2 regions of the Streptomyces sp. NPDC006326 genome follow, and region 2 is predicted to be linked to the other one. Evidence: riboswitches for the same ligand, from Rfam matches in the RefSeq annotation. Region 2 holds a riboswitch; the other holds the start of a gene.
The links. A riboswitch is a leader RNA that binds a small molecule or an ion and turns the genes downstream of it on or off. The one in region 2 is predicted to bind ZMP and ZTP.
Positions count from the first base shown of each region.

Region 1: it holds a riboswitch for ZMP and ZTP, as region 2 does, so the genes downstream of both, ABZ128_RS06140 (bifunctional 5,10-methylenetetrahydrofolate dehydrogenase/5,10-methenyltetrahydrofolate cyclohydrolase) here and glyA (serine hydroxymethyltransferase) in region 2, are expected to answer to the same signal.

Region 1 is NZ_JBEXRC010000005.1:129,207-137,024, forward strand. It holds gene ABZ128_RS06130 (FAD-dependent monooxygenase) at 1-1,056, shown strand, start outside; gene ABZ128_RS06135 (MAB_1171c family putative transporter) at 1,053-2,240, shown strand; gene ABZ128_RS06140 (bifunctional 5,10-methylenetetrahydrofolate dehydrogenase/5,10-methenyltetrahydrofolate cyclohydrolase) at 2,300-3,208, opposite strand; ZMP/ZTP riboswitch at 3,237-3,330, opposite strand; gene ABZ128_RS06145 (methyltransferase domain-containing protein) at 3,435-4,196, shown strand; gene ABZ128_RS06150 (RNA polymerase sigma factor) at 4,423-6,012, shown strand; gene ABZ128_RS06155 (SRPBCC family protein) at 6,109-6,552, opposite strand; gene ABZ128_RS06160 (amino acid permease) at 6,628-7,818, opposite strand, start outside.
Region 2 is NZ_JBEXRC010000001.1:64,953-85,215, forward strand. It holds partial or broken gene ABZ128_RS00260 (helix-turn-helix transcriptional regulator) at 512-706, opposite strand; gene ABZ128_RS00265 (DUF6350 family protein) at 830-2,527, shown strand; gene ABZ128_RS00270 (hypothetical protein) at 2,558-3,145, opposite strand; gene purN (phosphoribosylglycinamide formyltransferase) at 3,389-4,012, shown strand; gene purH (bifunctional phosphoribosylaminoimidazolecarboxamide formyltransferase/IMP cyclohydrolase) at 4,009-5,604, shown strand; gene ABZ128_RS00285 (hypothetical protein) at 5,726-6,382, opposite strand; gene ABZ128_RS00290 (bifunctional methylenetetrahydrofolate dehydrogenase/methenyltetrahydrofolate cyclohydrolase) at 6,641-7,504, shown strand; gene ABZ128_RS00295 (DUF3017 domain-containing protein) at 7,494-7,916, shown strand; gene ABZ128_RS00300 (malate dehydrogenase) at 8,156-9,145, shown strand; gene ABZ128_RS00305 (hypothetical protein) at 9,282-11,057, shown strand; gene ABZ128_RS00310 (hypothetical protein) at 11,047-11,418, shown strand; gene ABZ128_RS00315 (hypothetical protein) at 11,422-12,312, shown strand; gene ABZ128_RS00320 (carboxymuconolactone decarboxylase family protein) at 12,319-12,843, opposite strand; gene ABZ128_RS00325 (PLP-dependent aminotransferase family protein) at 12,890-14,287, shown strand; partial or broken gene ABZ128_RS00330 (hypothetical protein) at 14,290-15,112, opposite strand; gene ABZ128_RS00335 (hypothetical protein) at 15,216-15,533, shown strand; gene ABZ128_RS00340 (glutathionylspermidine synthase family protein) at 15,539-16,735, shown strand; gene rocD (ornithine--oxo-acid transaminase) at 16,745-17,950, opposite strand; ZMP/ZTP riboswitch at 18,095-18,185, shown strand; gene glyA (serine hydroxymethyltransferase) at 18,221-19,486, shown strand; gene trpS (tryptophan--tRNA ligase) at 19,819-20,263, shown strand, end outside.

The sequences.
Region 1 (7,818 bases), on a different contig from region 2:
ACCAGGGTCCGCTCGCTGGAGGGCACGGCCGACCGGGTCACCGGCGTACGGGTCGACACCCCGCAGGAGAAGGGCCGGCTGGTCTCCGCCGACCTGGTGGTCGACGCGAGCGGGCGCGGCTCCCGGGCCCGTATCTGGCTCCAGGAGCTCGGGCTGAGCGGCATCCGGCAGGCCGAGGTGGATTCCGGGCTCGTCTACGCGACCCGGGTCTTCGAGGCGCCCGCCGGCGCGCACGCCATGGGCTTCCCGATCATCAACGTGCAGTCCGACCCGCGCGTGCCCGTACCCGGGCAGACGGCGACGATCGTGCCGATCGAGAACGGGCAGTGGCAGGCCACCCTGTCCGGCACCCGCGGCGGTCAGCCCACCTCCGACCCCGATGCCTTCGTCCCGTTCGCGAAGGGCGTCCGCGATCCGATCGTCGGTGAACTCCTGGAACACCGCAAGGCCTTGACGGACGTCACCGTCACCCAGGGCACCGCCAACCGGCGGCTCTACTTCGAGAAGGCCGACCTGCCCGACGGCTTCTTCGCGGTCGGCGACTCGGTCGCCACCTTCAACCCGCTGTACGGGCAGGGCATGACGGTCGCCGCCCAGGGCCTGCTGGCCGTACGCGCCCTGCTGCGCGCCAAGGGGCTCGCCCACCCGGCCATCGGCCGCGAGGCGCAGCGCGCGCTGGCCCCCCTCGTGTCCACGGCCTGGGACCTCGCCACCTCTCAGGACATCCTCTACCCCGGCGCCACCGGCATGAAGCCGCGGGCCGGAGCCGGTCTGCTGACCGCGTACGTCGACCGGCTGATGACCGGGGCCACCACCCGCCAGAGCCTGGCCCGCGCCCTCCTCCAGGTGATCACCATGAACAGCTCTCCCGCCTACTGGGTCCGCCCGTCCGTGGTGTGGGACGTCCTGCGGGCCTCGGACCGGGGCGCGCTGAAGGCGGCGCCGCTGACCGCCGCCGAGCGGGCCGTCGCGGGACTCGACCGGGACGCCGCCGCGGAGGCGGTGGAGCCGGCCGACCCCGTGGGGCCGGTGGGCCCCGTCGGCCAGGCCCGATGAGCGACAGCCTCATCCTGTACGTGCCGGGGGTGGTGATCGGCGTGGCCCTGCTGATCAAAGCGCCCACGCTGCGCCGCAGTTGGGGGCAGCCCACCGTGCGCGCCGTCTGCACGCTGCTGGCGGTCGGCACCCTCGTCATGTTCCTCGCGGCGCCGCCGACGATCGTCGCGGTCAACGAGCTGACCGGCATCGTCAACTTCTCGGCACCGCTGGTGTACAGCATGCTCACCGCGTTCTCGGGAGCCTGCATCGTGCTGATCCTGCACTGGGGCAGCCGCCCCACCCCCGGGGTGCGCCGGGCCACGCGCCTGACCATCGCCGCATACAGCGCCGTCGCGGTACTGATCGTCTCCCTCTTCTCCATGGGGGACGCACCGGTGGAACGGGTCCGCGACCTGGACACCTACTACGCCAACACCCCGTGGCTGCGGGAGATGATCGCCTGCTACCTGCTCGCGCACACCGTGGGCAGCACGACGCTGACCCTGCTGTGCTGGACGTGGATGCGGCGGGTGTCCCCCTCGATGCGCCCGCTGCGCACCGGGCTGGCGCTGGTCATGCTCGGCGGGGCGCTGGACGTGGGCTTCCTGGTCGCGAAGTGGGCCGCCGTCGGTGCCCGCTGGAGCGGGCGCGACTGGGACGACCTGTCCACGTACGTGGCGCCGCCGCTCGGCGCCGCGGCGGCCCTGCTGCTGGGGAGCGGGTTCATCGTGCCGCTGATCGGCGGGTCGGCGGCCTGGCGCGATTTCAGCCGGTACCGGCGGCTGTACCCGCTGTGGAAGGCGCTGCGCGGGTTCGCGGCGTCCAGTGCGCAGACCGTGCCGCTCACCTGGTGGTCGCCGGTCGGCATCCGGCTGATCCACCGGGAGTCGGTGATCGACGACGGGATCCTGGCCCTGGCGAGCTGGTTCGACCCCGCCGTGCGGTGCGCCGCGTACGAGACCGCGCGCGGAGAGGGGCTCGGCGAGCAGCGGGCCGCGATCGTCGCCGACGCGGCGATGCTGGCGGCGGCGTGCCGGCGCCGGGAGGTGGCGGATCTGGCGGCGGCCCGGGAGGGAGCCGCCGCCCAGGGCCCTGCCGATCCGCACCGCCTGGACTCCCGGCCGCTGGCGGCGCTGGCGTGGGAGTTCCGCAGGTCCCCGATCGTGGCGGCCGCCCGCCGGGACGTCTGCGGCCGCCCCTAGGGGCTGCGCCCCGGCGCAGGGTCCGGGGCGCGGCGTGGCCGGGAGCGGCGGCGCCGGCGTCAGAGGTCGGCGAGCGCGAGGCCGGCCTGGGCGGCGGCCGCCTGCACGGTCTGCTCCAGGAGCACGGCGATGGTCATCGGGCCGACCCCGCCGGGAACCGGGGTGATCAGCGAGGCACGGGCGGCGGCGGACTCGAAGTGGACGTCGCCGACGTTGCCCTCGTTGTACCCGGCGTCCAGGACCACCGCGCCCGGCTTGATGTCCTCGCCCCGGATGAACTCGGCCTTGCCGACCGCGGCGACCAGCACGTCGGCCTGGCGCACGATCGAGGACAGGTCCCGGGTGCGGGAGTGGCAGTAGGTGACGGTGGCGTTCTGCTCCAGCAGCAGCATGCCGGCCGGCTTGCCGAGGATGGCGCTGCGGCCGACGACGACGGCGTGCTTGCCGGTGAGGTCCACGTCGTACTCGGCGAGCAGGCGCATGATGCCGCCGGGGGTGCAGGAGACGAAGCCCGGCAGTCCGAAGCCCATGGCGGCGAAGGAGTGCATGGTGACGCCGTCGACGTCCTTGCCCGGGGCGATGGCCTCGAAGGCGGCCCGCTCGTCGATGTGGTGCGGGACGGGGTGCTGCAGGAGGATGCCGCTGATCTCCGGGTCCTCGGAGAGGGCGGTGATCGCGGCGACGAGCTCCTCGGTGGTGGTCTCGGCGGGCAGCTCCACGTGGCGGGAGGTGATCCCGGCCTTGGCACAGCGGTTCTGCTTCATGCGGACGTAGGTGACGGAGGCGGGGTCCTCGCCGACCAGCACGGTCGCGAGGCAGGGCGCGGTGCCGGTGCGCTCGGTGAGCTTCGCCGCGTGGGCCGCGGTCTGCTCCGAGATACGGCGGGCGAGGGCGGTGCCGTCCATGAGCCGGGCGGTCTGCGCCTGCTCACCGGTCGGGGCCTGCGGAACGGACTGGGCAGTCGTCATGGGGTCTCCTGAGCGTCGCTGCGGGATCGCGGTTCGCCCAGGCGCGCGGCAGTCGGCGCACGGGGGTGCGCCGGGCCGCTCCCCGGTGGTGATCCACCCGAACGCCAGTCACGGCCCGGTCCCACTCTAATCGACGCGGACGCCGGTCCACCGGGGAAGGCGCGGAGACCACCCACAAGCGGTCAAACCGGTGGATCACCGGCGCTCCGGCTGGGACGATGGGGCCATGACACGCACCTTCGACCACCTCGTGGCCGAGGCGGAGTCCGTCTCCGTGGACGGATGGGACTTCTCCTGGCTGGACGGGCGGGCCACCGAGCAGCGCCCCTCCTGGGGCTACCACCGGCTGCTGGGCGAGCGCCTCGCCCGGGTCCGCTCCGCCCTCGACGTACAGACCGGCGGCGGAGAGGTGCTGGCCGGGGTGCCCGCCCTGCCGAGGCTGATGGTGGCCACCGAGTCCTGGCCGCCGAACATCGAGAAGGCGACCCGGCTGCTGCACCCGCTCGGCGCGGTCGTGGTCGCCGACTCCGACGAGCCGCCCCTGCCGTTCGGCGACGCGGCCTTCGAGCTCGTCACCAGCCGGCACCCGGTGACCGTCTGGTGGGAGGAGATCGCCCGGGTGCTGCAGCCGGGCGGCACCTACCTGTCCCAGCAGGTCGGGCCGGCGAGCGTCTTCGAGCTGGTCGAGTACTTCCTCGGACCGCAGCCGGAGGAGGTCCGGCGGGCCCGGCACCCCGAGGACGCGGTCGCCGGAGCCGGCAAGGCCGGCCTTGAAGTGGTGGACCTGCGCTCCGAAAGACTGCGTACGGAGTTCCACGACATCGGAGCCGTGATCTACTTTCTCCGGAAGGTGATCTGGATGGTGCCCGGCTTCACGGTCGGGCAGTACCGGGACCGGCTGCGAGAGCTCCACGAACAGATCGAACGCGAAGGCCCGTTCGTGGCGCACACCGCCCGTTTCCTCATCGAAGCCCGCAAATCGGGCTGACGGGGGAGGCGGAGGAGGCGCGGACGGATCCCCAGCGGATCGGTTGCCCGCCCACAGCGTGGCGCAGGTCACTCAATTCAGCGCGTAACGAATCGACTCGGGCATGCGATGAACCGACAGGTGTCCTCGCGCGGCCCCGGAATACAGACCCCGCCGGGTCTGTTTTCCCGAGTCCGCGCGATGATGTCCCGCCCACTCCCTATCTGTTCGCAACGAGAGGCTCCTTGTGTCGCTCAGCCCGTCCCGTACGTTCCCTCCGGAGATCGCCGAATCGGAGGCCCTCGTCGCGCTCGTCGAGCGCGGCCGCGAGCAGGGTCACATCAACGGTGACGACGTGCGCCAGGCCTTCGAGGCAGGCCGCATCCCGGTGGACCAGTGGAAGCGGGTCCTGCGCAGCCTGAACCAGGTCCTGGACGAGGAGGGTGTCGCGCTGCACGTCAGCGCCGCGCCCGCCACGAAGGCTGCCGCCAAGAAGCCCCGCAAGGCGGCCGCTGCGCCTGCCCGCACCGTGACCAAGAAGGCGGCCGCCGCGCCGCGCCCCATCGGCGCCCGCAAGGCCTCGGCCGCCGCCACGGCGCCCGCCGCCGCGGCGGCGATACCCGCTGCGGCGACCGCGCCCGCCGCGGAAGAGGTGTCGGCCGAGGCCGCCGCCGAGCCGAAGAAGCGGACGGTCAAGAAGACCGCCGCGAAGAAGACCGCGGTCAAGAAGACCGCCGCGGCCAAGAAGACCACCGCCAAGGACGCCGACGAGGGCGAGACCCCGGTCATCGAGGGCGAGGACTGGGCTGCCGAGGACCTCGTCGACGACGTCGAGGAGGAGGCGCCCAAGGCGGGCGGCGCCCAGGGCTTCGTCCTGTCCGACGACGACGAGGACGACGCCCCGGCGCAGACGGTCATGGTGGCCGGTGCCACCGCCGACCCCGTCAAGGACTACCTGAAGCTGATCGGCAAGGTGCCGCTGCTCAACGCCGAGCAGGAGGTCGAGCTCGCCAAGCGGATCGAGGCCGGACTCTTCTCCGAGTACAAGCTCGAAGAAGAGGAGGACCACAAGCCCGCCTACCGTCGCGAGCTGGAGATCCTGGTCGAGGACGGCCGCCGTGCCAAGAACCACCTGCTGGAGGCCAACCTCCGCCTCGTGGTCTCGCTGGCCAAGCGCTACACCGGCCGCGGCATGCTCTTCCTGGACCTGATCCAGGAGGGCAACGTCGGCCTGATCCGTGCCGTCGAGAAGTTCGACTACACCAAGGGCTTCAAGTTCTCCACCTACGCGACCTGGTGGATCCGGCAGGCGATCACCCGTGCCATGGCCGACCAGTCCCGCACCATCCGCATCCCGGTGCACATGGTCGAGATCATCAACAAGCTCGCCCGCGTGCAGCGCCAGATGCTCCAGGACCTCGGCCGGGAGCCCACTCCGGAGGAGCTGGGCAAGGAGCTCGACATGACCCCCGAGAAGGTCATCGAGGTCCAGAAGTACGGCCGCGAGCCGATCTCCCTGCACACCCCGCTGGGTGAGGAGGGCGACAGCGAGTTCGGTGACCTCATCGAGGACTCCGAGGCGGTCGTCCCGGCCGACGCGGTCTCCTTCACCTTCCTCCAGGAGCAGCTCCAGTCCATCCTGGGCACGCTCTCCGAGCGGGAGGCGGGCGTGGTCTCCATGCGGTACGGCCTCAACGACGGCCAGCCGAAGACGCTGGACGAGATCGGCCGCGTGTACGGGGTCACCCGTGAGCGGATCCGCCAGATCGAGTCCAAGACGATGTCGAAGCTGCGCCACCCGTCCCGCTCCCAGGTGCTGCGCGACTACCTGGACTGAGCCGTCGGGCGGGCACCCTGCGGACCGGGCGTATGCGCCCGATCCGCAGGGTGCCCGTGCACCGGGGCCCGTCAGGACCCCGGCCCCTGTCCGTGCCTAGGCGTGTTCGAGCAGGTGCTTGAGCTTCTCCTCGCTGCGGGGCATCTCCTTGCGGGCGAACGGCTTGACCATCAGGGGGGCGATGACCTTGCCGATGCCGTGACCCTCGAAGTCGAGGGCCAGGGTGACGCGCGAGCGCCTGCCGTCGTCGAGCGGTTCGATGGTCCCGCGCACGTCGCCGCGCACGCGGCCGTCGACTCCGTGGATGTGCCAGCTCCGCGGCGGGTCGAGCTCCATGACCACCATGGTCATCGGGAACCGCCGCCCGCCCATCCGGCGGGTGACGGCGAGGCGCTGCCCCACGTGCGGCGGCGCGCCGTCGAGCGGGCGGGCCGAGACCGCGCTCGCCTGCCACTCCGGCAGGTGCGTGGCATCCGTGAGGTAGGTGTAGACCTCTTCGGGACGGCGGGCGATGTCGATGCTCTGTCTGATCGCGGACATGGCGACCCCTCACTGCCCCCTGCCGGCTCCCCGTCTGTTCCCGGTTCCTGTCCGGACTCCACGCTACTCCGCAGGTCAGACGGCAGCGCGCTGCCTGCGCGCGGACATCGCGGCGTAGCCGAGGACGCCGGCGAACAGGAACAGCACGCCCTGGTAGACGGCCGCATGGCCCGAGCCCGCCACCAGCCACATCGAGAACGCGAAGGCGAGGACGGCGAGGGCCCCGTCGCGCAGCAGTCGGCCGCGGTCGGCGCGCGCGGACTGCCCGGACAGCAGGAAGTAGACCTGCGCGGCGGTGGAGAGCAGGTACGGGACGGTCGCCGTGAAGGTGGTGACCAGGACGAGGACCTCGAAGACGCCGTCCGCGCCCACGGCGTAGTTGTAGACGGTCAGGCCGGAGGCCAGGACGGCGGTGACGAGCACGCCGGCGACGGGGACGCCCCGCTTGCGCGTCTCGAAGACCTTCGGGAAGAGCCCGTCCTTGGCGGCGGCGTACGGGGTCTGCGCGCTGAGCAGCGTCCAGCCGTTGAGCGCGCCGACCATCGAGACGACCGCGGCGCAGGCCACCAGGGTGCCGCCCCAGGTGCCGCCGAACATGGCGTTCACGGCGTCGGTGAACGGGGCCTGCGAGGCGACCAGCCGGTCGTGGGCGACCAGGCCGAAGACGGCGAGGGTGCCGAGCAGGTAGACGAGGGCCGCCCCGGCCGTGCCGAGGACGGTGGCCCGGCCGACGTTGCGGGCCGGGTCGCGGACCTCCCCCGCACTGACGGCGGCCGACTCCACGCCGAGGTAGCTGAAGAGCAGGATCGCCGCGCAGGCGGAGACCGCACCGGCCGGGCTCTGCCCGGTCGCCCGGAAGGGGCCGAGGTTCGCCGGGTCGAAGAAGAACAGGCCGCCCACGGCCACCAGCAGCAGCGGGGCGAACTTCAGGACGGTGGAGACCAGTTGGACCGCGCCCACGTACCGGGTGCCGGCCAGGTTGGCCAGCGCGGGGAGCCACTGGACGGTGAGCGCGGCCAGGCACATCGCCGCCTTGTGCTGTCCGACGGCCGGGAAGAGCACGGCCAGGTAGCCGACGGCGGCGACCGCGAGGGCCGCGTTGGAGACCCAGGTGGTGATCCAGTAGCTCCAGGCCGCGAGGAAGCCGGCGAAGTCGCCGAACGCCTCGCGGGCGTACACGTAGGGGCCGCCGGTCTGCGGGAGGTGTGCGGCGAGCCGGCCGAAGACCAGGGCGAGGGCGATCGCCCCGACGGTGAGCACCCCGAA
Region 2 (20,263 bases):
GCCCGGGCTGGGCTCCGGCCTCGGGCGCGCCACTGGCGCCGGCTCCGTGCCCGCCCTCGGCGCTCGCTTCGCGCGCGGCGTCGCCCTCGGCCCCGGAGCCCGTATCGGTCCCGCGTCCGGCGTCGGGCCTGGCGGCGATGGCCTTGGGTGCGGGAGCGGGGGCGGTACCGGTGTCGGCGGGGACGCCCGCCGGGGACGTGGCACCGCCGGGGGTTTCCGCCTCGGGCCGGGGGTCGCCCCCGGAGTCGTCCCCCGCCTCGGCCACTGCCTGCGGAGGCCCGGACTCCACGCCGGCCTCGGCGTCGCCAGGGGGGTCGGTCTCTGCACCCGTATGGGGGAGCGTCCCGGCTTCGGCGTGCGGTGCGGCAAGGGGCTCGCCCCCGGCGTCGCCGGCCCGGGCCTTGGCGCCCGTACCGGTCATGCCCTCCGCAGGGGCTGCGGGGGGCGGGGTGGCAATCGGGGCCGGGGAGCGGGGAGTGGACGCGGCGTCAGCCCGGGTGGGGCGGCGCAGGGGGGAGAGGAAGGCGGCGTACGCGCGGCGCTGGCGGCCGCGGGGGGTCGTGCGGCCCGCTTCCCAGGAGCGGACCGTCGTGGCGGTCACCCCGACCGCCGCCGCCACCTCCGCACGCGTCAGGCCCGCCGCCTCGCGCAGTCTGCGGCGTTCCTTCGGCGAGGGGAGCCTCGGCTCCTCGACGCTCTGTGTCATGCCACGCTCCCCGCGACCTTCCGACCGTCCTGGGCGAAAAAATACATAAAACGTATATTGGGCGACACCACGGACATTCGCCTATTACCCGCCCATAGCGCGTGTCGTTGGCACCATGGCGGGGTGACCCAAGTGACCGAACACGGGACCCCGTTGCCCCCGGCCCCCCTGCCCACGGCCCCGACCCCGGCCCCGTCGGCCCCGGCCCCGCGCCCCGCCGCCCGGCGGCGCCGTTCGCCGGCGGCCGCCGCCTGTGTCCTCGGCGGTGCCGTTGCCGCCGGGCTGGGGCTCGGCTTCCTCGCCGTGCTCGTGATCGTGCTGTGGATCAGCTCCCCGTACCCCGACAGCGGCCCCGGCGGCGCCCTGCACCTCGCCGCCGGACTGTGGCTCCTCGCCCACGGCACCGAGCTGGTCCGCTACGAGACCCTGTCCGGGATGCCGGCCCCGGTCGGGGTGACCCCGCTGCTGCTCGTCGCGCTTCCCGCGCTGCTCATGCGGCGTGCCGCGCGGCTCGGCAGCGCCGCCGACGACGGGGACGAGGTCCTGCCCGGCAGTGCCATCTTCTCGGCGGTGACCTGCGGTTATCTGAGCGTCGGCTCGCTGGCCACCGTCTACGCGGCCGGCGGCCCGATGCCCGCCGACCCGCTCAGCGCAGCCTGGCACGTCCCGCTCGTCGCCGTCCTCGCGGCGGGCGCCGGCGTGTGGTCGGCCAAGGGGCGCCCGCTCGGGCCGCTGCCCCGCTGGGTGCCCGGGGCGCTGCGGCAGGCCGTTGCCCGGCCCCGCTACGCGCTGGCGCTCCGGGCGGGGACCGCCGGAGCCCTCGTGCTGCTGGGCGGCGGCGCGGTGCTCGTCGGGGCCTCGCTCGTCTGGCACGGCGCGGAGGCGCGGTCCTCCCTCATGACGCTGACCGGGGTGTGGTCGGGCCGGTTCGCCGTGCTGCTCCTCACGCTCGCGCTGCTGCCGAACGCCGCCGTCTGGGGCGCCGCCTACGCCCTCGGGCCCGGTTTCGCCCTCGGGACCGGCGTCACCGCCACCCCGCTCGGCCTGGCCCGTCCGCCGTCGCTGCCGCGGTTCCCGCTGCTGGCGGCGCTGCCGCCGGAGGGGCCCGGCACCCTGCTGACCTGTGCGACCGCGGGGCTGCCGGTGCTGGCGGGGCTGGCGGTGGGGTGGTTCGCGGTCCGCCGGGCGCGTGAAGTGACCTGCGGTGAAGCTGCCCTGACGGCGGCTCTGGGCGCCGTGGTGTGCGGGCTGCTGATGGCCGGCCTCGCCGCCGCCTCGGCCGGGCCGCTCGGCTCCCGGCAGCTGGCGAGCTTCGGGCCGGTGTGGTGGGCGGCCGGGGCGGCGGCCTTCGCGTGGACGCTGCTGCCCGCCGTACCGGTGGCGGCGGCGGTCCACTCCTGGCGCAACCGCCCGGCCCGAGGGGACGCCGCCGTGGAGGACGACTGGCACGACAGCGGCGTACGGGAGGTCCGCTGGGAGGCCCTGCGCCGCACGGCGGTGGCCCTGGTCCCCGAACTGCCCGGGGACACGGCCCCGGCCCCGGCCCCGGCTCCGGTGCCGGCCCCGGCCGCTCACCCGGGCCCGCCCGCCCGGGTGAAATCCCCGCGCCCGGTGACGGTGGTGACGGGGCTTCAGCTGGACCTGGCCGCGCTCAAGGCGGCGCCGGCCCTCCCGCCACCGGCTGCCTCCGCGCCGGCCGCCTCCGCGCCGGCCGCCCCTATGGCGCCGGCCGGGCCGCCGCCGCAGCCACCGGCCGGGGAGCCGCTCGTACCGCCCGTCGCGGGCGCGCGCGTCCTGGCCCGCCGCAGGCCCCCGGCCTGAGCCGACGCACCGGCAGGTCCGGGCCGGATCCTAGGTCCGGACCTTGAGGTACGTGCCGAGCAGGTTGTCCGGCAGCAGCCTGTTGCACTGCAGTTCCGCCGTCTGCGTGAGGGCGTCCTCGCGGCAGACGTAGAAGTCCTTGTACGCGAGCTGCACGGCGTACGAGCTCAGCGCCAGCAGGATCGCCAGCGAGGCCGTGACCAGGCCGCTGATCGCAGCGGTCCGCTGGGGCCGGGCGGCGGGCCCCAGGGCGGCGAGCCCGCCCCGGGCGGCCGCCCCGTCCGAGCCCGGCTCCGCCGGGGCCACGGGCCTGCCGCGCAGTCCGCTGATGCCCCAGTACAACGCGAGCGCACCGAGCAGCAGCCCCACCGAGGGGATGTCGAAGAGCCCGAAGAAGAAGCCCCACATGCCGGCCAGCAGTGCGTACCGGGCGTGGCGCTGGATCGGGTCCGTCGGGTCCCAGCGCACCGGCCCCTCGGGGCCCGTGCCGGGCTCCCCGGCCGGGCCGCCGCCGTCACCGCCGCCGCGCGGCTGCCACGGCTGGTCGGGCCGGCCTTCCGGGGGAGCCGCGAAGGGGTTGTCGTCGGTGGAGGAGTCGGGCTGACGGCGGTCCGGCATCGAGTGCGTTACTTCCCCTGTGTCATGGACACCCGTGGTGGGCGTCGAGTGCGGCGCGGGCGTGTACGGCATGCATGCCGCACGCTACCCCTCGGCCGTCCCCCCGTCCCTCGGGGGCTGTCCGGTGTGCCGGTATCGTTGCAGGCGGTCGGTGGCTTCGTATGGTCCCCCGTATACCGGGGCCCCGAAGTTTCGTATGACCACACAAGACGAACGACGTGTTCCCGCGAGAAAGGGCCTCCCATGGCCGCCTCCCGCCTGGTCGTGCTGGTCTCCGGCTCCGGCACCAACCTCCAGGCCCTGCTCGACGCCATCGACGCCCACCCCGGGGGGCCCGAGGGCTTCGGGGCCGAAGTCGTCGCCGTGGGGGCCGACCGCGAGAACATCGTCGGCCTGGAGCGGGCCGAGAAGGCCGGGATCCCCACTTTCGTGTGCCCGGTCAAGGCGTACGCGAGCCGCGAGGAGTGGGACGTCGCCCTCACCGAGGCGACCGCCGCCCACGCACCGGACCTCGTGGTGTCCGCCGGGTTCATGAAGATCGTGGGCAAGGAGTTCCTCGACCGCTTCGGCGGCCGGTTCGTCAACACCCACCCCGCCCTCCTCCCGGCCTTCCCGGGCGCCCACGGCGTACGGGACGCCCTCGCCTACGGCGCGAAGGTCACCGGCTGCACCGTCCACTTCGTGGACTCCGGCGTGGACACCGGTCCGATCATCGCCCAGGGTGTGGTCGAGGTCCGGGACGAGGACGACGAAGCCGCTCTCCATGAGCGCATCAAGGAAGTCGAGCGCCAGCTGCTCGTCGATGTCGTGGGGCGCCTGGCCCGGCACGGCTACCGCATTGAGGGACGAAAGGTAACGATCCAGTGACCGCCGTAGAGAGCAGCACCACCTCGTCGAAGCGACCGATCCGGCGCGCGCTCGTCAGTGTCTACGACAAGACGGGACTGGAGGAGCTGGCCCGCGGCCTGCACGAGGCGGGCGTCACGCTCGTCTCCACCGGCTCCACCGCCTCGCGGATCGCCGGGGCCGGCGTGCCCGTCACCAAGGTCGAGGAGCTCACCGGTTTCCCCGAGTGCCTGGACGGCCGGGTCAAGACCCTGCACCCGCGCGTGCACGCCGGCATCCTCGCCGACCTGCGCCTGGAGGACCACCAGCGCCAGCTCGCCGAGCTGGGCGTCGAGCCCTTCGACCTGGTCGTCGTCAACCTGTACCCGTTCCGGGAGACCGTCGCCTCCGGCGCCACCCCCGACGAGTGCGTGGAGCAGATCGACATCGGCGGCCCGTCCATGGTCCGCGCCGCCGCCAAGAACCACCCGTCCGTGGCCGTCGTGACCAGCCCCGACCGCTACTCCGACGTCCTCGCCGCGGTCCAGGGCGGCGGCTTCGACCTCCCCGCGCGCAAGCGGCTGGCGGCCGAGGCCTTCCAGCACACCGCCGCCTACGACGTCGCCGTGGCCTCCTGGTTCACGAATGCGTACGCCCCGGAGCCGGAGGCCGTGCTGCCCGAGTTCCTGGCCGGTGCGTGGGAGCGCAAGTCCACCCTCCGTTACGGCGAGAACCCGCACCAGGCCGCCGCCCTCTACACCGACGGGCAGCCGGGCGGGCTCGCCAACGCCGAGCAGCTGCACGGCAAGGAGATGTCCTTCAACAACTACGTGGACACCGAGGCCGCGCGCCGCGCCGCCTACGACCACGACGAGCCCTGTGTCGCGATCATCAAGCACGCCAACCCGTGCGGCATCGCCGTCGGCGCGGACGTGGCCGAGGCGCACCGCAAGGCCCACGCCTGCGACCCGCTCTCCGCGTTCGGCGGCGTCATCGCCGTCAACCGCCCCGTGACGGTCGAGCTGGCCGAGCAGGTCGCGGAGATCTTCACCGAGGTCATCGCGGCGCCCTCGTACGAGGACGGGGCCGTCGAGGTCCTCGCCAAGAAGAAGAACATCCGCGTCCTGAAGGTGGACGGCCACCCGCACCAGCCGGGCGACCTCAAGCCGATCTCGGGCGGCGTGCTGCTCCAGCAGTCCGACACGTTCGGACCGGAAGGGGCCCAGGCGGAGGGCGACGACCCGCAGAACTGGACCCTCGCCACCGGCGAAGCCCTCTCCGCGCAGGAGCTCGCCGAGCTCGCCTTCGCGTGGAAGGCCTGCCGCGCGGTCAAGTCCAACGCCATCCTGCTCGCCAAGGACGGCGCCTCGGTCGGCGTCGGCATGGGCCAGGTCAACCGGGTGGACTCGGCGAAGCTCGCCGTCGAGCGGGCGGGCGCCGAGCGCGCGCAGGGCTCGTACGCCGCCTCCGACGCCTTCTTCCCGTTCCCCGACGGGCTGGAGATCCTGACCGCCGCGGGCATCAAGGCCGTGGTCCAGCCGGGCGGTTCGGTCCGTGACGAGCAGGTCGTCGAGGCCGCGAAGGCGGCGGGCGTGACCATGTACTTCACCGGGACCCGGCACTTCTTCCACTGAGCCGGCACCCCGAGTACGGCGAAGGCCGCCATCCGCAGCAGTGCGGGTGGCGGCCTTCGCCGTGTACGCCGTGAGGACGGCGGTGCTTCCGGTGCCCGGTGCTTCCGGTGCCGCGCCGCCCTCAGTACTGCGGGCGGCGGAAGTACGCGCCGGCGGCCGAGTTGGCCAGGCCGACGAGCACCCACAGGGCCAGGCCGAGCTGGATCAGGGCCAGGAGCAGCGAGAACACGACGGCGCCGGCGGCCGTGTCGCTGCCGAGCGCGGCGAGGTTCATGATCACGCTGAGCCCGGAGAAGAGGGTCATCAGGGAGCCGTAGATGATGCCGGAGACGCGGACACCGCCGCGGCCCTTGCCCAGCTTGGCGGCGGTCAGGAGCGGCCACAGCGCGAAGGCGAGGCAGAAGATGCCGGCGACGACGATCACGCCGCCCGCCAGCGTCCCCGCATCACTCGCCGAGGAGCTGGAGGAGTCCGCGAAGAGGGAGGCGAAGAACGCCCCGCCGAGGAGCAGGACCACGCCGCCCAGGACCTGCAGGCCTCCGACGATGAACAGGATGACGCGAGCCGCCTTCACACCGCCCGGCATGGGCATCTGGGCGCCCGGGACGGGGTATCCGCCGGGGGCCGCCGGGTACGCCGGGTAGGCCTGCGGGGCCTGCTGCGGGTAGGCGTAGCCGCCCTGCGGCGGCACGCCCTGCGGGGCCTGCTGCGGGTAGCCGTAGCCGGGCTGGCCCTGGGGCTGCTGCCCGTACGGGTTGTTCGGGTCGCCGAAGCTCATCTGGGGTGTTTCCTCCGTGGAAGTGCGGGGACGCACGGCACGCGCGAGGGAAAAACACCCTGGTCTACGGTCCGCCCCCCGGCAGTGCCCGCGGCACTCTTTCGGCCATCGTCTTCCGACCGGGCGGGACTTGTCCAGCGAGCGCGTCATCGGGCCGTCACTTGTTGTGCAAGTGCAATGAATGGTTCAAGCCTGTGACGAACCGGCGGGGAGCGCCACGACTGGAACCGGGGCCGCTCCATCCGGGAGGATGGGTGCATGACCGCCCAGATTCTCGACGGCAAGGCCACCGCAGCCGCGATCAAGTCCGAACTGGCCGCCCGCGTGTCGGCCCTCAAGGCCCGGGGCATCACCCCCGGACTCGGCACCCTGCTGGTCGGCGACGACCCGGGCAGCCGCTGGTACGTCAACGGCAAGCACAAGGACTGCGCGGAGGTCGGCATCGCCTCCATCCAGCGCGAACTGCCCGGGACGGCCTCCCAGGAGGACATCGAGGCGGTCGTACGCGAGCTCAACGCGAACCCGGAGTGCACGGGCTACATCGTCCAACTCCCGCTGCCGAAGGGCATCGACACCAACCGGGTCCTGGAGCTGATGGACCCGCTGAAGGACGCCGACGGCCTGCACCCGATGTCGCTGGGCCGCCTCGTGCTCAACGAGCCCGGCCCGCTGCCCTGCACCCCGTACGGGATCGTCGAACTGCTCCGCCACCACGGCGTGGAGATCAACGGCGCGCACGTCGTGGTCCTCGGCCGCGGCATCACCGTCGGACGCTCCATGGGCCTGCTGCTGACCCGCAAGTCGGAGAACGCCACCGTGACCCTGTGCCACACCGGCACCCGCGACCTGCCCGCGCAGCTGCGCCAGGCCGACATCGTCGTCGCGGCGGCCGGCGTACCGCACCTGGTCAAGCCCGAGGACGTGAAGCCGGGCGCGGCCGTCCTGGACGTGGGCGTCAGCCGCGACGAGCACGGCAAGATCGTCGGGGACGTGCACCCGGGCGTCGCCGAGGTGGCGGGCTGGATCTCCCCGAACCCGGGCGGCGTCGGGCCGATGACCAGGGCGCAGCTCCTGGCCAACGTGGTCGAGGCGGCGGAACGGGCGACGACCAGTGCAGGCTGACCCCGACGCGCAGGAGCCCGCGGCCCCCCGGTCCCGGCGCTTCCCGCCCGTCACCCAGGACACCGCCCGTCCCGAGGGCGCCGGCCGCGCCGCGCCCGGGGACGCGCTCGCCGCCCGCCAGTGGCCGATGCTCAGCGTGCTCACCGCGACCGCGGTCGGCCTGCTGCTCACCGCGGTCGGCCACCCCCGGGTCGGCTGCCTGGTGATCGGCGTGGCCCTCATCGCGGCCGCCGTCCTGCGGCGCGTCCTGCCCTCGGTGGGCATGCTCGCGGTGCGCTCCCGGTTCACGGACATGGTCACGTACGGGGTGCTGGGCGTGGCGATCACGCTGCTCGCGCTGGTGATCGCCACGCCCAAGCCGTGGCTGGACATCCCGTTCCTGGAGGACGCGGTCCACTTCACCGTCCGCTGAGGCCTGCGTACACCCGTCCGGCGGGTGCCCGCAGTCCCGGAATCCGGGGCGAAGTCCCGCCCGCGCCTTCGAACTCCCGGTCCGTGTGCCGTGCACCACACGGACCGGGGGATTGGGTCGCTCCAAGGTCGGATAGCCTGACGCCGGATGTCTCTTCACATCAAGATTCGCAGGGGAGCGGCGTCCGCCAGCACATGGGGCACGGACGCCCCACCGCCAGCTGTCTAACGGAGAAGGCCATGACCCGCACTCCCGTGAATGTCACCGTCACCGGCGCCGCCGGCCAGATCGGCTACGCGCTGCTCTTCCGCATCGCCTCCGGCCACCTGCTCGGCGCGGACGTGCCGGTCAAGCTCCGCCTCCTGGAGATCCCCCAGGGCATGAAGGCCGCCGAGGGCACCGCCATGGAGCTCGACGACTGCGCCTTCCCGCTGCTGAAGGGCATCGACATCTTCGACGACCCGAACCAGGGCTTCGAGGGCGCGAACGTGGCCCTGCTCGTGGGCGCCCGCCCGCGGACCAAGGGCATGGAGCGCGGTGACCTGCTCTCCGCCAACGGCGGCATCTTCAAGCCGCAGGGCGCCGCGATCAACGCGCACGCCGCGGACGACATCAAGGTCCTGGTCGTGGGCAACCCGGCCAACACCAACGCGCTCATCGCGCAGGCCGCCGCCCCGGACGTCCCCGCCGAGCGCTTCACCGCGATGACCCGCCTGGACCACAACCGCGCGATCTCGCAGCTCGCGAAGAAGACCGGCGCCGACGTCACCGACATCAAGCGCCTGACCATCTGGGGCAACCACTCGGCCACCCAGTACCCCGACATCTTCCACGCGGAGATCGCCGGCAAGAACGCCGCCGAGGTCGTCGCCGACGAGCAGTGGCTCGCCGACGCCTTCATCCCGACCGTCGCCAAGCGCGGCGCGGCGATCATCGAGGCCCGTGGCGCCTCCTCGGCCGCCTCCGCCGCCAACGCCGCCATCGACCACGTCCACACGTGGGTCAACGGCACCGCCGCGGGCGACTGGACCTCCATGGGCATCCCGTCGGACGGCTCCTACGGCGTCCCGGAGGGCCTGATCTCCTCCTTCCCCGTCACCTGCAAGGACGGCAAGTACGAGATCGTCCAGGGCCTGGACATCAACGAGTTCTCCCGTACGCGCATCGACGCGTCGGTGGCGGAGCTCGTCGAGGAGCGCGACGCGGTGCGCGAGCTCGGCCTCATCTGATCCGGACGTGCTGATCACGCGGTCCGCCTGATCGCCAGACCGGCACGAACACCCTTGCGCCCCGGCCAAACCTGGCCGGGGCGCTTTGGCGTGAATCGGCCTGTCGGTTCATGTAAAGGCCACATAAGGTCGCTCGGTGACCGACCACCTGATTCCCCCTCAGCCCGGCGGCGACGTCCCGGCCGACCCGCGCAACGGCCGCCCTCCGGTCCACCCCTCCCTGAGCGAGGCCGGCCGCTTCCTGTGCGCGGGGACCTACCTCGACGCCGCGTACCGCGATCGGGTGATCGACGAGCTGTACGTGCACGAGGAGCGGATCGCCGCCCCGTCCTACGGTTTCGACGCCACGCGGGTCCTGGCCCACGCACTGCGCGCCCGGCGCGTCGAGCTCGCCTGGGCCGGCGGGATCATCGGCGCCTGGTTCGTGGGGTCCCTGCTGACCAGCGGGCTGCTCACCCTGCTTCTCGCCCCCTTCCTGCTGCTGAGCCTCGCCAACTGGCTCCGGCGCAGGCAGAGCCTCCTGCTGCGGTTCCTGTCCGTGCTGGTCAGGATCTACGGCTGGCTGACCCTGGCCTTCACCCTCGCCATGTTCTGGCTGGTCGCGACCGACGACGGGGAAGGCGGCGCCCTCTTCCGGCAGTTCTACGGCGGCGGCTCCGGCGGCTACGGCGGCTACGACGGGTACGGAGGTGCGAGCGGGTTCGACCCCTACGGCGGCTCCGGCGGCTCCGGCGACTCCGCGCCCCTGGCCCTGTGGCTGGTCCCCCTCGTGTTCGCGGCCCTCGTCACCCTGGTCGCCCTCCAGCGCGGATACGGCGCCCGGATCGTCTCCCGGGAACTCGACCCGCACCGGTACGCCGACCAGTCGGCCGATCCCGTCACGCAGAGCCCCCGCTTCGCCCGGGTCCGCGACCGCATCCGGGGCGAGCAGCACGCGCCGCTGATCATGTACGACATCAACGGCCCGTTCAGGGGGGCGGGGGACGCCTACCGGCCCTGGCAGCTGTCCGTCGAACTGCGCCCCCGTGACGACCTCGGCGTCGACCGCAAGCCGCAGCCCGTCTCCAACGCCGACATCGTGCGGCGCATCGTGCCGCTGCTCCAGACCCTGCGCATCCCGTCCCCGCACGGCTCCGCGCAGGCCCAGGCCGACGTACTGGACCGGCTGCGCGAGCTGGTCGTCGACGAGTGCGTGTTCATGCCGGCCGTCGGCCTGGCGCACCGGGACGAGGCCCGGTGGGCGCGGGAGCAGTTCACCGCGCACCGCCTCGGCGCCATGGAGGAGGGCGGCGAGCGGCGCCGGCACTTCCTCCGCATCAGGGTCGGCGGCTGGGAGGAGAACCTCGTCGTCACCGTGTTCGTACGGGTCCACACCCAGGGCGGCATGCTGATGCTGGAGGTGGCCCCGCACGTGCTGCTGCCCGTACGGACCGGCTTCCAGAACGCCGAGGCCGACGCCCAGCGCTTCCTGAACAACACCTGGTTCGGCAAGGCGGTCGCGGCCCTCGCCGCCACCCCCGGCTCGTTCGCGGGAGCCCTCGCCTCCCTGTTCCGGGGGCTCGCCACCTGGTGGCGGATCGTCACGGGCGGCCACGGCGGCGCCCGGCCGGAGGGGCCGCTGCTGTCGGTGAGGGAGATCGCCGCGATGGACGACGGCTCGCTCTTCCACCTCATGGACCTGGACCGGTACCTGAAAACCATTCAGGACCGCGTGGTCGGCGGCGTTACCGTCGCCCTGCACGAAGCGGGCTGGCACACCGAGGAGTTCGCGCGACGCGCGGTCCACGTCGCCGAGGGCGCCACCTTCATCCAGTCGGTGAGCAACAGCGCCTTCAGCGTCGGAGGCACGGGCCATTACAACAGCACCGCCGGGGGCGGTACGAGCGGCAAGGGGAGCAGTGGTGGGAAGTAACGGCGAGGAGCGCCCGGTCCGGATCGGCGACATCACCGGCAGCGCCTTCAGCATCGGCGGCAGCAACAACACCAACACCGTGCACCACGGCGGTACGGGGACGGACGCGCCCGGCGCGCCGGAACTGCTGGAGGCCGTGCTCGACCTGCGCGCCGCCCTGGTCCGGCTGCCCCGCGGTACGGACAGGGCCGCACTGGACGGCGTACTGGACGAGGCGGCCGGGGACCTGGAGGGCGCGCAGGCGATCCGGCCCGGTCTCGTCGGGCGGCTTCGGGAGGCCCTGCAGCGGTGGGCTCCGCTCGTGGAATCGGTGAGCGCGGCCGCAGCCCTGGCGGGCCTGCTCAGCACGCTGGGGGGCTGAGCCGTGGCGCCACCGCCGTCGGGCGAGCCCCGCTGGGACGCGCAGGCGCAGCGCTGGGTGCGGGACGCGCCGGCCGCGCCGCCCGCCCCGGCCCCGCCCCCGCCCCCGCCCCTGCACGCTCCCCCGGCCCCGGCCCCGGCCCCGGCCCCGGCCCCGCCGCCGGCGTACGACCCGCACCGGCCGCCCGTACCGGCGGGGCCCCCGCGCCCCGCCGGGCCGCGTGCCCGGTGGCTGACCCCGGCGACGGCGGGCATCGCCGTGGCCGCGGCCGTGGTTGCCGCCGGGGCCGTGTGGTACGTCCGGGGCGGATCCGACGACCCGGCGCGGGCGGACGGGAAGCACGCGACGGCGGTGTCCCGCACGCCGGCCACCCCGGACGGGACGTCCGCCGCCCCGTCGCCCTCGACGAGCCGCTCCCCGTCGCCCGGCCCGAGCGGGACCGGCGGCCACCGGACCGTGCAGGACCCGAAGGGGTTCACCGTCGCCGTGCCCAAGGGCTGGGTACGGGAGGAGGGCACGGGTGGTGTCTTCTACCGCTCGCCCGACCGGACCGCCCTGCTCCAGATCTTCCAGGTGAAGGAGGCGGACCTCACCCCGCTCGAAGCGGTCAAGGGCGCATCCACGTACCTGCGCGCCCAAACCCCCGCCTACGAGGAGATCGGCGTCGGAGGCGTCCCGGGCGACCCCGTCGCCGCGGAGCTCGTCTACGAGTACGACAGCGCGGAGTCGCACGGCCGCCGACGCGGTGTGGAACGGGTGTTCCTCCCGTCCGGCGGCAGCGGCAGCGCCGGCGGGGGCGCCAAGTGGGCCGTCCTGACCGCGGGCCCCGCGGACGAGTGGACGGTCACCCGGGAGCACCACGAGGCGGCCCTGGCGGCGTTCCGGGCGCCGTGAGGCCGGTCAGGAGCGCTGGTGCACGCCCGGGGTGTAGTGGCCCGGCACCATGCGGGTGCTGACGGCGAAGCGGTTCCAGGCGTTGATCGTCACGATGAGGGAGATGAGGCGGGCGAGCTCCGGCTCCTCGAAGTGCTTCGCCGCGTTCGCGTACACCTCGTCCGGGACGAAGCCGTCGGTCAGCACGGTCACCGCCTCGGTCAGCTCGATCGCGGCGGCCTCCTTCTCCGTGTAGAAGTGGCGCGACTCCTCCCAGGCGCTGAGCTGGATGATCCGCTCCACGCTCTCGCCCGCCGCGAGCGCGTCCTTCGCGTGCATGTCGAGGCAGAACGCGCAGTGGTTCAGCTGCGAGGCGCGGATCTTGACCAGCTCGACGAGGAGCGGGTCCAGGCCCTTCTTGGAGGCGACCTCCAGGCCCGTCATGGCCTTGTAGACGTCGGGCACGTGCTCGGTCCAGCGCATGCGGGAGGTGGGCTCGGGGGCGTACTCGGGAGTCTGGTCTGCGGTGTTCTGCCGCGTCTGCGTGGTCATGGGCCCAGCCTACGAAGCGGGCGGCCCGCCGATATGGTCCATCTTCATGAAGGAATCCTGGGCCACTTTCGGTGCCGACCTGCATCTGGACCTGTCCGCCGGACGCGGCTTGCGGGCCGGGCTCACCGAGGCGTTGCGGGAGGCCGCGCGCAGCGGGCGGCTGGCTCCCGGGACCCGGCTGCCGTCCTCGCGTTCCTTCGCGGCCGACCTCGGGATCGCCCGGAACACGGTCGCGGAGGCGTACGCCGAGCTCGTCGCCGAAGGCTGGCTGACGGCCCGCCAGGGCTCGGGCACCCGGGTCGCGCAGCGGGCCCGGCCGCGCGCCCGGCCGGCGGCGGCGGCCCGGGTGCGGGGCCCCGCGCGGCCCGGAACCGCCTACAGCCTGCTGGCCGGCAGCCCGGACCTCGGCGGGTTCCCGCGGGCGGCCTGGCTGTCGGCGGCCCGGCGGGCCCTGACCGGCGCGCCGAACGAGGCCTTCGGGTACGGGACCGACCCGCGCGGCCGGGTCGAGCTGCGGGAGGCCCTGGCGGGGTACCTGTCCCGGGCGCGGGGGGTGCACGCGGATCCGGAGCGGATCGTGCTGTGCGCCGGGTTCGCGCATGCGCTGATGCTGCTGGCGGGGGTGCTGCGGGCCCGGCGGGTACGGGAGGTGGCGGTGGAGGGGTACAGCCTCGACGAGCACCGGGAGCTGCTGACCCGGGCGGGGCTGCGGACCCGGCCGCTTCCGGTGGACGGGGCGGGGGCGTGCACGGCGCAGGTGCCGGACGGGGCGGGGGCGGTGCTGCTGACTCCGGCGCACCAGTTCCCGACCGGGGTCGCGCTGACGCCGCAGCGGCGGGCGGCGGCGGTCGACTGGGCGCGGACCACGGGCGGGATCGTCCTGGAGGACGACTACGACGGCGAGTTCCGCTACGACCGGCAGCCGGTCGGGGCGCTGCAGGGGCTGGACCCGGAGCGGGTGGTCTACCTCGGCACGGCGAGCAAGTCCCTGGCGCCCGGGCTGCGGATGGGGTGGATGGTGCTGCCAGCGGGGCTGGTGGACGAGGTCGTCGCGGTGAAGGGGCGCATCGACTGGACGTCGAGCGCGCTGGACCAGCTCACGCTCGCGGAGTTCATCCGGTCGGGGGCCTACGACCGGCACGTGCGGGGGATGCGGCTGCGGTACCGCCGCCGGCGCGACGAGCTGGTGGCGGCGGTCGCGGGTCGGGTGGAGGTGTCGGGGATCGCGGCGGGACTGCACGCGGTACTGGACCTCCCCGAGGGGACGCAGCCCTCGGTGCTGCGGGCCGCGGCCTGGCAGGACCTGACCCTCGAAACGCTGTCCCGCTACGCCCATCCGGAGGCCGCGCTCCCGCCCCGCGAGGCCCTGGTGGTCGGCTACGGCACCCCCTCGACCAGCGCCTGGTCCCCCACCCTGCGGGCGCTGGTGGCCGCCCTCCCGTGAGGTCAGGCGGGCTCGGGGCCCGGCGGGGGCTCGCCGAAACGGGACAGGGCCAGGGCTCCGCACACCGCCACCGCGAAGCCCAGGACGGCCAGCCAGACCAGGCCTTCGCGGGTGCGGTCGCCGAGCCAGGCCACCCCCACCACCGCCGGTCCGATCGTCTCGCCCAGCACCATCCCCGCGGTGGCCGCCGTCACCGAGCCGCGCTGCAGCGCCGAGGTGAGCAGCAGGAAGGCCGCACCGCCGCCCAGCAGCAGCGCGTACAGGGCCGGGTTCGCGAAGGAGATCCCGTCGATGAGGCGGACGGCCACCTCCACCACCCCGAAGCCCGTCCCCGCGGCCAGGCCGAGGAGCAGCGCCCGGGGCCGGTCCGGCAGGCCGCCCGCCACCGCCCCCACCAGCAGCACCAGCCCGGCCACCCCGAGCAGCCCGAGCTTCAGGGCGAGGGAGCCCTTCCCGGAGCCCTCCTCGCCCGAGGCCAGTCCCAGCATCGCCAGCCCCGCGCACACCACGGCCACCGCCGCCCACTCGGCTCCGCTCAGCCGGACCCGGAGCAGCCGCGCCGCGACCACCGCCGTCACCGCGAGGCTCGCCGCCAGCGCGGCGCCGACCGCGTAGATGGGGGATGTGTCTGAGCGCCACGATCTGCAGGACGAAGCCGATGGCGTCCAGGCCGAGGCCCGCCACGTACCGCCACTGCCGCAGCGCCCGCAGGAGCAGCGCCGTGTCCACCCCCGAGCCCGTCCCCGGCTCCGCGGCGCGGGCCGCCATCGCCTGCAGGACCGATGCCGTACCGAAGCAGACCGCCGCACCGAGCGCGCAAATCATCCCAAGGAGCACGAATTGACTTTAGGTCATGGAGGTGTGGCGAGGGTTCGGGCGGCCGGATTCCATCGCCCCGCCGTCCCGTTCTAGTCTGTCGCCCATGGTCATGGACAGCACGAGTACGAGCAGCAGCACCGCCCGCCGCCGCATGCGCTCCGGCGCCGTCGCCCTCGGCGGGATGGGACTGCTGGCCGCCGCGCTCGTGGCCTGCGGCAAGAGCGACGAGCCCGACAAGCGCTGCGTGGACCGCGTCACGCTGGAGAAGCTGAACAGCAAGGAGTGCAAGAGCGGCGGCAGCAACAGCCGCGGCGCGTACTACTACGGCGGAAGCGTCCGCAACAACAAGGTCAGCGGCGGCAGCTTCGACAAGTCCGCCGTCACCCGCGGCGGCATCGGCGGCCACTCCAGCTCCAGCGGCGGCTGAGCCCCGTGCGGCGCCACACCATCGAGCCCCGCCCGGACTGGCAGCGGACCGTCGAGGAACAGGGGCTGATCTACCCCCTGACCCGCTATCCGGACGACTCGCTGCGCCCCTACTGGGACGAGAGCGCGTACTACTCCTTCTCGCTGCCCGAGGTCGAGGCGCTGGAGGACGTCGTCGAGGAGCTGCACGCCATGTGCCTGGCCGCTGCCGCGCACATCGTCGAGCACGACCGCTTCGCCGACCTCGGCATCACCGACCGCGGACTCGCCGCCCTGATCGCCGAGTCCTGGCGCAGGCGCGCCGAACAGCCCTCCCTGTACGGCCGGTTCGACCTGCGCTACGACGGCTCCGGCAGCCCGGCCAAGATGCTGGAGTACAACGCGGACACCCCCACCTCCCTCGTCGAGGCGGCGAGCCCGCAGTGGTTCTGGATGGAGGAGCGCTTCCCCGGCGCCGACCAGTGGAACTCCCTGCACGAGCGGCTCGTCGAGGCCTGGCGCCGGCAGGCGGAGCTGCTCCCGCCCGGGCCGCTGCACTTCGCGCACTCCGAGACGGACGAGCTCGGCGAGGACCTGATGACGGTGGCCTACCTCCAGGAGACCGCCGAGCAGGCGGGCCTGGAGACCGAGGCGCTGTCCGTCGAACAGATCGGCTGGGACGCACTGTCGGGCCGGTTCGTGGACCAGAAGCTCCGCTTCATCCGCAGCTGCTTCAAGCTCTACCCGTGGGAGTGGCTGGCCACCGACGACTTCGGCCCGCAGGTCCTCGGCACGTACGACCACGGCGGCGGATCCGGCAGCACCTGCTGGATCGAGCCGCTGTGGAAGATGCTGCTGTCCAACAAGGCGCTGCTGGCGATCCTGTGGGAGCTCTTCCCCGACCACCCGAATCTGCTGCCCGCCTACCTCGACGGCCCCCGCGAACTCGCCGGCACCACCGGCTACGCGGCCAAGCCGCTGCTGGGCCGCGAGGGCGCCGGGGTCACCCTGCACGAGGCCGGTCCGGGCGGGCAGCCCTTCGTACCGGCCGAGGGGGAGACGTACTGCTTCCAGGCCCTGGCCCCGCTGCCCGACTTCGACGGCAACCGGGTCGTGCTCGGCGCGTGGGTCGTCGAGGAGGAGGCCGCGGGGCTCGGCATCCGGGAATCGGCGGGGCCGGTCACGGACGAGTACGCCCGCTTCCTGCCCCACGTCATCCTCTGAATCCTGCGATCACCCGGCGAGCACGCTCCGCAGCTGGTCCAGGCCCCAGTCCAGGTCCTCCTTGCTGATCACCAGCGGCGGGGCGAGCCGGATCGTCGTCCCGTGCGTGTCCTTGACCAGCACGCCCCGCTGCATCAGCTGCTCGGACACCTGCCGGCCGGTGCCGTGGCCCGGGGCGATGTCCACGCCCGCCCACAGCCCGCGCCCGCGGACGGCGGTCACCGCGCCGCCGCCGACCAGCAGGCCGAGCTCGCGGTGCAGGTGGTCGCCGAGTTCGGCGGCGCGCTGCTGGTGCTCGCCGGTGCGCAGCATCGCGATCACCTCCAGGGCGACCGCGCAGGCCAGCGGGTTGCCACCGAAGGTCGATCCGTGCTCGCCGGGCCGGAACACCCCGAGCACGTCCCGGTCGGCGACGACCGCGGAGACCGGGACCACACCGCCGCCCAGGGCCTTGCCGAGGATGTAGACGTCCGGCACGACCCCCTCGTGCTCGCAGGCGAAGGTCGTGCCGGTCCGGCCCAGGCCCGACTGGATCTCGTCCGCCATGAACAGGACGCCCCGCTCGCGCGTCAGCTCCCGTACGCCCTGCAGGTATCCGGGCGGCGGCACGAGGACGCCCGCCTCGCCCTGGATCGGCTCCAGCAGCACGGCCACGGTGTTCGAGGTGACGGCGTGCGACAGCGCGGTGAGGTCCCCGTACGGGACGATCTCGAAGCCCGGCGTGTACGGGCCGAAGTGGTCGCGGGCCTCGTGGTCGGTCGAGAAGCTCACGATGGTCGTCGTGCGGCCGTGGAAGTTGTCGGACGCGACCACGATCTTGGCGTGGCCGTCCGGGACGCCCTTGACCTCGTAGCCCCACTTGCGGGCGGTCTTCACCGCCGTCTCCACCGCCTCCGCACCGGTGTTCATCGGCAGCACCATCTCCTTGCCGCACAGCGCGGCCAGCTCGGCGCAGAACTCGGCGAAGCGGTCGTGGTGGAAGGCGCGCGAGGTGAGCGTGACGCGCTCCAGCTGTGCGTGGGCCGCGTCGATGAGACGGCGGTTGCGGTGGCCGAAGTTGAGCGCCGAGTAGCCCGCCAGCATGTCGAGGTAGCGACGGCCTTCGACGTCGGTCATCCACGCCCCTTCGGCGGACGCCACGACGAGGGGCAGCGGGTGGTAGTTGTGCGCACTGTGGGCCTCCGCGGCACGCAGGGCATCAGCGGTTGTCGACACGGGGTCTCCGATCGTCGGTGGTGCGGGCGGGCCGGCCGCCCCGGATGACGAGGGTGGCGCCACCCTGTATACGGGTATACGGCTATACGTCGCTCGTATACCGGGCGCGGAAACCTTTCTTGTGGCCCGCCCGCTATGGTGGGCGGTACGCACGGCGACTGGCGTACGGAGAACCAACTCCGGGGGAGTCGTGCGCGGACGACCGCACACAGGGCCGCTCGCCTGGGCCTCGCGGGGACGAGACCTGACATCGACCCCGGAGGAGCCGCCGTGAACGCGCGCCGCCATCCCGCCCTTTCCGCGACCGACCCCGAGCTGGCGTCCTTCGTCGTGGCGGAGGAAACCCTGCAGGCCGAGACCCTGCGCCTGATCCCGAGCGAGAACTACGTGTCGGCGGCGGTGCTCGAAGCCTCCGGCACGGTGCTGCAGAACAAGTACAGCGAGGGCTACCCCGGCCGGCGCTACTACGAGGGCCAGCAGAACATCGACCGCGTCGAGGCGCTCGCGGTCGAGCGGGCCAAGGGCCTGTTCGGCGTGGACCACGCCAACGTCCAGCCGTACTCGGGCTCGCCCGCGAACCTGGCCGTGTACCTGGCCTTCGCGAAGCCCGGCGACACGGTGATGGGCATGGCCCTGCCGATGGGCGGGCACCTCACGCACGGCTGGGGCGTCTCGGCGACGGGCTCCTGGTTCCGGGGCGTCCAGTACGGCGTCCGCGCCGACACCGGCCTCATCGACTACGACGCGGTGCGCGACCTCGCCCTCGCGGAGCGCCCCAAGCTGATCTTCTGCGGCGGCACGGCGCTGCCCCGCACGATCGACTTCGAGGCCTTCGCCTCGATCGCCGCCGAGGCGGGCTCGGTCCTCGTCGCGGACGTGGCGCACATCGCGGGCCTGATCGCGGGCGGCGCCCACCCGTCGCCGGTCGGGCACGTGGACGTGGTCTCCACGACGACGCACAAGACCCTGCGGGGGCCGCGCGGCGCGATGCTGATGTGCAAGGAGGAGCACGCCAAGGCCATCGACAAGGCGGTGTTCCCCGGCCTCCAGGGCGGGCCGCACAACCAGACGACGGCGGGCATCGCGGTGGCCCTGCACGAGGCGGCGCAGCCGTCGTTCGTGACGTACGCGCACGCGGTGGTCGCCAACGCGCGGGCGCTGGCCGCGCAGTTGCTGGCGAGGGGCTTCGACCTGGTCTCGGGCGGTACGGACAACCACCTGATCCTGGTGGACCTGACCTCCCGGGGCGTGCCGGGCAAGGTGGCGGCCAAGGCGCTGGACCGCGCGGGCATCGTGGTGAACTACAACACGGTCCCGTTCGACCCGCGCAAGCCCTTCGACCCGTCGGGGATCCGGATCGGCACCCCCTCGCTCACCTCCCGCGGCCTGACCGAGGAGCACATGCCGGTGGTGGCGGACTGGATCTCCCGGGCGGTGGACGCGGCGGCCAAGTCCGACGAGGCGGCGCTGTCCGCGATCCGCAGCGAGGTCACCGCCCTCATGGCCGCCCACCCGGCCCCGGGCCTCCCGGTCTGACCGGCCCCCGCGCCTCACACGCCGGCGGGGCCGGATGTGCCGGCCCCGCCCCCGCGGGGCGCCGGCGGTACGGGGGCTGCGCCCGAGCGATCTGGGGCTCCGCCCCAGACCCCGCGCCTCACACGCCGGCGGGGCTGGATGTGCCGGCCCCGCCCCCGTGGGGCCAAAGCGGTCGCTTGCTTCGGGCAAGATCCGGACGTGCCGTTACGCGGGAGTACCCGCGGGCACCGCCCGCCGGGCCCGGCCCCGCCGACCCGCACCCCCGCAAGGACCCGTCGGCTTCCGGCCACGGAACGGCCGGAGTCGGCCCCCGCACCTGAGAGAATGGAGCCATGGCTTCTGATCGTCCTCGCGCGCTCTCCGGCATCCAGCCCACCTCCGGCTCGTTCCACCTCGGGAACTACCTCGGGGCCATCCGCCAGTACGTCGCCCTGCAGGAGACGCACGACGCCTTCTACATGGTCGTCGACCTGCACGCGATCACCATGCCCCAGGATCCGAAGGACCTCCGCGCGAACACCCGCCTGTCCGCCGCGCAGCTCCTCGCCGCCGGCCTCGACCCCGACCGCTGCACGCTCTTCATCCAGAGCCACGTCCCCGAGCACGCCCAGCTCGCCTGGGTGATGAACTGCATCACCGGCTTCGGCGAGGCCAGCCGGATGACCCAGTTCAAGGACAAGTCCGCCAAGGGCGGGGTGAACAGCGCCAGCGTCGGCCTGTTCACGTACCCGATCCTCCAGGTCGCGGACATCCTGCTCTACCAGGCGAACGCCGTCC